Regions from separate parts of the Tenggerimyces flavus genome, predicted to be linked through region 1. Evidence: predicted binding sites of a transcription regulator. Region 1 holds the regulator's gene; the other holds the start of a gene.

Evidence for each region. The regulator LexA, encoded in region 1, represses DNA repair genes until DNA is damaged. The targets are predictions, from matches to a motif close to TCGAACANNTGTTCGA.
Region 2: JOD67_RS19465 (DUF6319 family protein) is a predicted target of LexA. The motif match lies at 1,344-1,359, and genes of this name have one in related genera.

What each region holds. Positions count from the first base shown of each region.
Region 1 covers NZ_JAFBCM010000001.1:3,931,683-3,936,354, reverse strand. Annotated here, with positions in the region: gene JOD67_RS18385 (protease-associated domain-containing protein) at 1-1,325, opposite strand, end outside; gene JOD67_RS18380 (LysM peptidoglycan-binding domain-containing protein) at 1,413-1,853, opposite strand; gene lexA (transcriptional repressor LexA) at 2,090-2,830, shown strand; gene JOD67_RS18370 (hypothetical protein) at 3,121-3,945, shown strand; gene JOD67_RS18365 (ATP-dependent DNA helicase) at 4,130-4,672, opposite strand, start outside.
Region 2 covers NZ_JAFBCM010000001.1:4,166,927-4,171,598, reverse strand. Annotated here, with positions in the region: gene JOD67_RS19475 (UxaA family hydrolase) at 1-369, opposite strand, end outside; gene JOD67_RS19470 (FadR/GntR family transcriptional regulator) at 494-1,282, shown strand; gene JOD67_RS19465 (DUF6319 family protein) at 1,398-1,814, shown strand; gene JOD67_RS19460 (MFS transporter) at 1,823-2,998, opposite strand; gene JOD67_RS19455 (Lrp/AsnC family transcriptional regulator) at 3,113-4,099, shown strand; gene JOD67_RS19450 (nitroreductase family protein) at 4,289-4,672, opposite strand, start outside.

The DNA.
Region 1 (4,672 bases):
AACGTGGGACCCGCGACCGCCTTGTTCCAGGCGACGCTGTGCGTCCGGCCGCGGACCAGCCGTTCGGTGGTGGACGCGCAGCCCGTGCCCGGCCCGCAGGCGGACAGCCTCCACGTGCCAGGCGTGAAGTACTCGAGGCGAGTTGTCGGCGCGACGGTGGGCTCGGACGTAAAGAGGAACACGTCGCCGCCGGCGATCGTGGTCACGGCGGAGACCTCGCGCAACGGGTGGGCGGCGTCACCGTGGTACGTCGTACGTACGGCCGCCAGGTCGCGGGTGCGCGGTCGCAGCACCCGGGCCTTGCTCAGGTCGGTGTCGCCGCCGTACGCGAGCTCGTACCGGCGGGTCGGGCGTCGATCGAGGACGACCGACACGGTTCGTTCGGCCGCCTTGACCCGTGCCAGGAACCGCCGGCCGGTCACGGTGTTGCCTTCGAGAGTCGGCAACGCGGGAGCTTCCTCCGCCTCGGCGGCGGCGATCCAGTCGCCGCTCGCCGGGCTCACCACGACGTAAGCGAGTTTGGCCCCGGCGGCCTTGATGTTCGCGGTCCGGCGGAACGCCTCGGCATAGGTGGTACCGCTGGGGAGCTCGATCGCGACGAGCTTGCCGCGCGCGTCGACGCGGGCCAGGTCCGCAGTGGTGCCGCCCCCTGCGTAGACGGCGGTGAAGGTGCCACGCAGCTGGGGTACGGGTGAGTTGAGGAAGCCGTACGCGGCGACCTCGAAGCCATCCGCTCCGAGCAGGTGGAGCTCGAGCTGGGGCTCTGCGGCGCGGCGGATCTGGGAGTAGGCGAACGTGGGCGAACCGGCGCCTGGGACCGTCGCGGCGTAGGTCGGGTGGTACCGCGGGTCGAACTCTTCGTACGTGCCGACAGTCTCGCCGGCGATGCGGGCGTAGCGATGGAAGCTGTACGCGCCGCCGCGAGCGGCCGGGTCGTCCGAGCTCAGGCCGACAGGCTTACCGAGGCGCGCGTCGAGGGTGAGCGTGGTGTCGCCATTGATGCGCAGGTCGGGGTGGGAGATGAAGCTGTACGACGGCTCGAGCCCAGGGCGCGGGGTGCGGATGGTCGCATGGACGGCGTACCGGCCCTGCCGGAGGACGATCCGGCCTGGATCGCCTCGGTAGATGAAATCGGGATCGTCGAGCTTGAAGATGTCGATGGACGGCACCGTCGCTGCCGGTGCGGGCTGGCCGGCGCGGTCAAGGAGCCGAACGGTCAGCGTGAACCGTTCCGGGAAGATCTGTGGCGCCGCGGCGGCACTGCCGGCCGGGGCGAGCAGGGCGCCGATCAGGAGCACGGGCAGAACGAGGCCTCGAAGCGTCATGCCCGTTCTTCGTCGACCAGCTCGATTCGATTCCGTGGGTGAGGCCGAGGAGGCAGGCGTTCGAACCTCGGCGACTCAGCGGCCGGTCTAGCGAGACAGCGGGACGCGCAACTCGGTGCCGGCTTCGACGGCGCCGGCGTCCTTGATCCCGTTCAGCCGCATGATCTGGTCGACGGTCGCGCGGACGTCCTCCGAGGGCGCGGCGCGCTTGGCGATCTGCCAGAGCGTCTGGCCCGGCTCGACCATCACCGTGGCGGTCCGCTCCGGCACGGACGCGTCGGCGGCGGGGGCGATCTTCAGTGCCGCGAGGCCGGCGAGGGCGATCAGCACCGCGGCGACGACCGCAACGCCGAGAGCCAGCACGAGCCGGCCGCGCCTGGTCAGCTGGACGGGGCGCTCGGAGAAGTCGAGCGTCCGCTCCTCCGGCGCGAGAGCGCAGGAACGTACCCGTTCCGGGGCTGGCAACCGCACCACCGTCGGCCGCACATTGCGCCTGCGGGCCGGCCGCGTCGTCGTGGTGACACCCATTCCTACCGCCTCCTTGCTCGAACTATTGTTCGATCGAACGCCTGTACGAAGTTGTACACCAACCCACCGACAAGCCCAAGGAGCGATCGAATATTTGTTCGAGCGTGTCGCGCGACACGCCAGTTCGAACAGATGTTTGAAAGTGTCCAAGTCAGGGCCTAACGTGACCACCAACGCCCCACTCGCCCAGCCTCGAGCCGGCCTCACCGCCGGCCACTCGCCCGAAGGAGATCGCCATGCCGAAGGGGAAGCGCGCGGGCCAGGACAGCCAGACCGCCGCGGTACGAGAGCTTCCTGACGGCCCGCCGGACGCTTCCGGCCTCACGCCGCGGCAGCGCCGCATCCTCGAGGTCATCCGGGAGTCCGTCGACAAGCGCGGCTATCCGCCGGCGATGCGGGAGATCGGCGACCTGGTCGGCCTGACCTCGTCCTCGTCGGTCGCCCACCAGCTCAAGGTCCTGCAGGAGAAGGGATTCCTGCGCCGCGACCCGAACAGGCCGCGCGCGCTCGAAGTGCTCGCTCCGCACGACCAGCCCCGCCGTTCGGTCGGCGCGGCCAGCGACGCGACGTACGACGAGACCGGCCTCGGCGAGCTGCGCCCGACCCCGACGTACGTGCCGGTGGTCGGCCGGATCGCCGCCGGTGGCCCGATCCTCGCCGAGCAGGCGATCGAGGAGGTCATGCCGCTGCCGCGGGACCTGGTCGGCGACGGCGAGCTGTTCATGCTCAAGGTGCGCGGCGACTCGATGGTGGACGTGGCGATCTGCGACGACGACTGGGTGGTCGTTCGGCAACAGCAGAACGCCGAACAGGGCGAGATCGTGGCGGCGATGCTCGACGGCGAAGCGACCGTGAAGACGTTCCGCCGGCGCGACGGCCACGTCTGGCTGCTGCCGCACAACCCCGCGTACGAGCCGATCAACGGCGACGACGCGGTGATCCTCGGCAAGGTCGTGGCGGTCCTCCGCCGCGTCTGAGCCACTCGGATTCCCCGACAGCAACCGCGCCCCGGAGTTTCCGTGGCGCGGTTGTTGTTTGTGCGCCTAAGCCTCAATACAGAGAGCGACGAGATCTTGACAATTCGTAGATAGCTGCGAACTATGTGTATTACGTCCGATCTGAGTGAGTAAGACCATTCGGATCGAATGTGTGGTTTTAGGGCTTCACTACGGGGCGCAGTGGAGCAGCCTCCTCCATGGGCTGCTCTGCTCGGAAGGAAAGGAGATCGCTTCGCGCGATCACCGGGTCCAGGGAATGGGAGGGGCCCGTGGTCTGGCAGATCTTCCAAGCGTGGAGGTGTCTTAGCACCATGGCGAAAATCCATACCCGGATCGCGGCCGTCATTCTCGGAATCGCGATGCCTGTCGCCGCGGCCATTCCGGCCTCGGCGGCAATCACGGCCGGAGATTCCGACCGCGACAGCAGGAGCATCGAGCGGATCGACCGCCTCGAGCGGATGTTGAACCTGGACAAGGGCGAGCTGCGTGAGAAGCTCGCGAAGGTCGACACATCGAACCTCGACCCGGCGCAGCTCAAGAAGCTGAACAGACTGTCCGACCGGGCCGTCGACGAGAGCGACCGGATCGACCGCAAGCGCACCGCGATGATGCGCTTCGGGGCACCCGCTGCCGACAGCAACGCCGAAGCCGACCTGCCGGTGCCGGGGCTTCCCGACACCAGCCTGTTGACCGGTCTGTTGCAGCAGATCCTGGACCTGGTCAAGGGCCTGCTCGCCTCACTCGGCCTCAGCCTGCCGGACCTTCCGGTACCGCTGCCGGCCCAAGCCAGCGACGCCGAAGCCGAAGGGCTTCCCGGGGTGCCGGGGCTGCCCGACACCAGCGTCCTGACCGGCCTGCTGAAGCAGATCCTGGACCTGGTCAAGGGCCTGCTCGAATCGCTCGGCCTCGGCCTGCCGGACCTTCCGGTACCGCTGCCGGCGAGCGAAGAAGACGCCGCGGGGCTGCCCGGCGGCCTGGACACCAGCTTCCTGACCGATCTGATCGACCAGGTGCTGAGTGTCGTGATGGATCTTCTGTCTGGCCTGGGCCTGGGTGGTTCCGTACCGGACCTGCCCGTCCCGCTCCCGGAGTGACCGCTTAACCGCGAGCCCTCAAGGAAAATGGTCGCCCAGGTACCCGCCCGACCCCGGCAGGTGTACCTGGGCGACCCGTATCTATGGGTCCGCACCGGTCGGCGGCTTGACGCGTCGCCTCGTCGACGTGGGGCATCGACGAAGCAACGCGGCCGCCGACGCTCTTGCGACCGGTTTAGCCAGGTCAGCTCGCCTCGGACGCCGCGGTGTCGCGCAACCGACGCAACGCACCGAGCGCGATCTCGCGGTCGTGGGTGAACCACATCGGCGGTAACGAACCCTTGAGGAAGTTGCCGTACCGGGCAGTCACCAGGCGCGGATCCAGCACCGCCACGACGCCCTTGTCGGAGGAACGGCGGATCAGCCGCCCCACTCCCTGCGCCAGCAGCAGGCCGGCGTGCGTCGCCGCCACTGACATGAAGCCGTTGCCGCCGGCCTCGTCCACCGAACGTTGCCGCGCCGACATCAGCGGGTCGTCCGGCCGCGGGAACGGGATCCGGTCGATCACCACCAGCTGACACGTGTCCCCCGGCACGTCCAACCCCTGCCACAGCGACAACGTCCCGAACAGCGACGTCGCCGGGTCCTTCACGAAAGCCTTCTGCAGCTCCGGCAACTGCCCCTCCCCCTGGCACAGCACGGTGACGCCGAGCTTGTCGCGGACGGCGCTCGCCGCCTCCTCCGCCGCCCGGCGGGACGAGAACAGCCCCAACGTCCGTCCGCCGGC
Region 2 (4,672 bases), 240 kb from region 1:
GCCGTCCTCGCGGACGATGCCCTGGAACGTGGCGCGCTCGGGCTCGGGGATGTACACGGTCGGCCGGACGTCGACGCCGAACTCGTACTCGCGCTCGAACATGTGGAACGCGGTGTTGTGCGTGTGCACGTGCCGCCCGGGCGTGATCGGCGTGCTTGCGAAGCCGATCACCTGACCGTACTTGCGCACCGGCTCGCCCTCGGCGATGTCGTGCGTCGACAGCTTGTGCCCGCGCGGAACGGGATCCCGCACCATGAGCTCGCCGGAACCGGTCGCGTACGTCCCGGGCTCGATGTCGCGCATCGCGATGACCACGTTGTCGTCGGCGTGCAGCCGGAGGATTGACTCGGAGAGCTGCGGGTGTGTCATGCGGGTGCGCCGTCCTTCCGGGGCCTGCCGGAGCGAAACATCTGATGTTTCGTCGCTCGATCGTACCCCGCCGCTCCGGGGGTGTTCCACCATCGGCGGAAGACCCTCGCCTACTCTGTGGGCGATGACCGACCAGAAGACGACCCGATCGGCTGCCGCTTCAGGTGCGGCGCCGGCGAGCCGGCTCGCGGCCGTTCGCCGATCTGGACTGGCGGAACAGGTTGCCGAGCAGCTCCTCGAGGACGTGGTGGCCGGCGTCTATCCGCCGGAGAGCCGCCTTCCTCCGGAGCCGGTTCTGGCCGAACGCGCCGGCGTCAGTCGACTGACGTTGCGCGAGGCGATCAAGGAACTGCGGCAGCGCGGGGTCGTCCGCGTGCAGCAGGGGCGCGGAACGTTCGTCAACCCGCCGGAGACGTGGGCGCAGTTCGACTCGACGTTGTTGAACGCGCGCGCCGCGACCGAGCAGGGGTACGAGCTCGCACACGAGCTGACCGAGCTGCGCCGGATCGTGGAGCGCGGCATCGCCGACCTGGCGGCGATCCGTCGGTCGGACGAGGACCTGGGACGGATGGAGGACGCGGTCTCGCGGATGAAGGCCGCGTGGGCCTCGCGCGATCTGGACGAGTTCTCCTCCGCGGACGTGGACTTTCACGACGCGCTACTGCGAGCCGCGGGCAACACGTTCGCGATGACGCTCTTCCACTCGGTCGATCCGGCGTTGCGTCGCGTACGCCGGCGTACGGTCGAGGACTCGGCGGAGCTGTCCGAGCGCGCCATCGACTACCACACGAAGATCATGAACGCGGTGCGCCGCAAGTCGCGCAAGTCGGCCGCGCAGCTGATGGACGATCACCTGCGGGAGACCGAGGAGTTCACCGCGCAGCTCGCCGCCGGCGCCAACCCGGCTGGCTGAGCCGTCCCGATTCTGCCCCCGCGCGGATCAAGGTCACCGGCGTGTCGCACTACCCCTTCGATCGAACACCTGTTCTACGATGTCCGCTCGTGGACACGAACCCGAAGGGAACGAGATGACGGCTGAGGCCATCGAGGAAACAGCTGCGCCCGCTGAATCCGCCGAGCCCACGGAGCCCGCCGAGGCCGCGGAGCCCACCGAGGGGCAGGCCGACAAGCCCAAGCGTGGGCGGCCGAAGAACACCGCGAAGAAGACCCGGACCGTCGAGCTCATCCTCACCGTGACCGGCACGTTGGACGGCAGCTGGCAGGCCGACCTCGTACACGGCACGACCCGCGTCGTCAGCGGCCTGTCGATCCCCGCGGCCGCCGTGTCGCGGGCCGCGCAGGAGCTCCACCCGGACGTCGCCAAGGCAATCGACACCGTGATCAGCGACGCGCGCGAGCAGCACGAAGCGCGCCTGGCTGAGCTCGAGGCCGAGGTGGCCAAGGTGAAGCAAGCCCTGGCCGACCTCGGCGAGACGCCGGAGTAGTAGACGCCTCAGACTCGGGCTGGTCGGCGCTGTCGGTGGGCGACGGTGACGACCAGTCCGGAGGCCAGCAGGACCGCGCCGGCCACGAGATAGACCGTTCCGACGCTCGCGCCAGTAGGGCCGACGAACGCCAGACCGAGCACCGCGACGCCCACTGCCTGGCCGAGCTGGCGGAACGTCGCCATCACGCCGGACGCCAGTCCGGCCCGTTCCGCGGGCACCGCGTCGAACAGAGCCGAGCTCACCGCCGGACCACTGATTCCGATGCCGACTCCCATGAGCATCAGGCCGGGGATGAGTCCCGGCCAGCCGTCATGCACGAGCACCCTGACCATCCCGCACCCGATCGCAGCCACGACCAGCGCGGTCGTGATCAGCGGCACCTTGGGGAGCTGGTGCAATCGACGGCCGACGACCATCGAGGTCACGAACGCGACCGCGGCCATCGGCACCAGCACCAGCCCGGCGCCGACCGGGCTCAGCCCGAGTCCGGACTGCAGCCACACCGACGCGTACAACGGGGCGGCGAACAGCAGGCTCGGCGCGGCCACCGCGACCAGCAGGCCGAGGAACGCGGGCCGCCGCAGCAGCGTGGCCACACCACGGAGGTCGAGCCCTGCTCTGCCTGCGGGCGCGTCGGCCTCGAAGCAGCGGACCGCGAGCCAGCCGGTGACGAGGCAGAGCGGAACGTTCACCAGGAAGATCGCCCGCCAGCCGAGGAACTGGGTGAGCAGTCCCCCGGCGAGCAGGCCGAGCGCGGCGGCCATGCCGAGCACGGCGGTGAGCGTGCCGAGCGCCGTACCGCGGTCGCGGCCCTCGTACCGCGACGCGAGCAACGCCATCCCGGTCGCGAACACCGCGGCCGCACCGACGCCCTGGACACCACGCATCGCGATCAGCATCCCGGCCGACGTCGCCAGCCCGCTGCCGAGCGAGCCAGCGGCGAAGATCGTGAGCGCGACGAGGTAGACGCGGCGCCGGCCGACCAGGTCGGCGAGCGAGCCGGCGACGAGCGTGAGCGCGGCGAGGACGAGCGTGTAGAGGTTCAGCACCCACTGCATCGCGGGCAGCGAGGCGGTCAGGTCGCGGGCGATGTCCGGGATCGCCACGGTGACGACCGTGGTGTCGAGGATGAGCATGAACGAGCCGAGGCAGATCGCCAGCAACGGCAGCCACTTGCGCATCGAAGGGTTCCTTCCCACAGAGGTTCTCGCTGAGAAGGGTGCGGTGGGGCGAGCGTGATCCGCCGACCTCGGCGAGAGATGCGGCGGTATCCGTCACCGAGCTACGCTGAACTGGTGGAATCCATCGACGACACCGACCGCGGGCTGGTCCACGCGCTGCAGCTCGACGGCCGCGCCCCGTTCAGCGCTATCGCCGCCGCACTGAACGTCTCCGAACACACGGTCGCCCGGCGCTACCGGCGGCTGCGCGAGGCCGGACTCCTCCGCGTCGTCAGCGCGGTGAACGGGATGCGACTCGGCTACACGTCGTGGACCGTACGGATCCGCTGCACCCCCGACGCAGCGGTCCCGATCGCCGCAGCGCTCACGCGGCGGGACGACACGTTCTGGGTGCACATCCTGTCCGGCGGCACCGAGCTGTCCTGCAACCTGCAGCCGCGCAGTGCCGAGGATCGCGACGCGCTGCTGCTGACGAAGCTGCCGCGGACCACGCGGGTGCTCGGCATCACCGCGCACGCCGTGCTCGGCTCGTACGCCGACCCGATGGGCTGGCCCGGGCTCGCGTTCCTGCCGGAGTCCGCGGCGAAGCGGCTCCGGCCGGCACCGCCGGCGCCGTCCTCGGACATCGTCGAGCTCGCCGACGGGGACCGGGCGCTGCTCGACCGGTTGGCGGTCGACGGCCGTTCGTCGTACCCCGAGCTCGCGGCGGCGTCGGGCTGGTCGGAGTCGACCGTACGGCGCCGGCTGGAGCAGCTCCGGCGCGAGGGCGTGCTGAGGTACGACGTGGACATCGCCCCGGCGACGCTGGGCTTCACCGCCGAGGCTCGGCTGTGGATGTCGGTCCGGCCGTCAGCGCTCGCCGACACCGCGCGGGCGCTGGCCGAGCATCCCGAGATCTCGTTCGCCGCGATCACCACCGGACCGACCAACCTGATGACGACCGTGACCTGCCGGAGCTCCGACGAGCTCGCCCGCTACCTGACCGAGCGAGTCGCGTCGCTCGACGCGATCGCGACGCTGGAGTCGGCCCCGGTGATGCGGACGCTCAAGCGCAACGGCGCCGTCTCGAGTGATCCGAGCGGGAAGGCACTCCGTAGGTGAAGCGTGTCGTGGTCGCCTTACCCGCCCAGTGGCCGCTCTACCTGGCGTCCACCCCACGTAAAGGGGCCAATGACCATGTAAACATGATCATTGGCCCAGGGCGGGGCCGGACCGGGCGAACCACCGCCGGACGAAAGATCGAGGTGGATGTGGGGTGTCGCGCGTCAGGCGATCTTTGCCCGACGCGGCCTAGGCGCTGGTGCCCCAGCCGTTCCAGTACGTGATGTCCTCGATCGGCGGGCGCTCGGCGGGCTTGAAGTCGGTGCCCTTGGTGTACGCGATCGGCAGCATCGCCGCCTGCGTCACGTTCGCCGGGATGCCCAGGATCTCGGCCGCTTCCTGCTCGAACGCCAGGTGGAACGTGGTGAACGTCGAGCCCAGGCCGCGCGAACGCAGCGCGAGCTGGAGGTTCCAGACCGCCGGGTGGATCGACCCGTAGAAGCCCGGGGCGTCCTCGACGTTCTTGATCCGGCCCTCGATGCACGGGATGACGAGAACGGGGACGCGGTCGATGATGTCGACCAGGTACTCCGACGACGTGCGCACGCGGTTCGCCTGCTGGTTGGCGTCGGT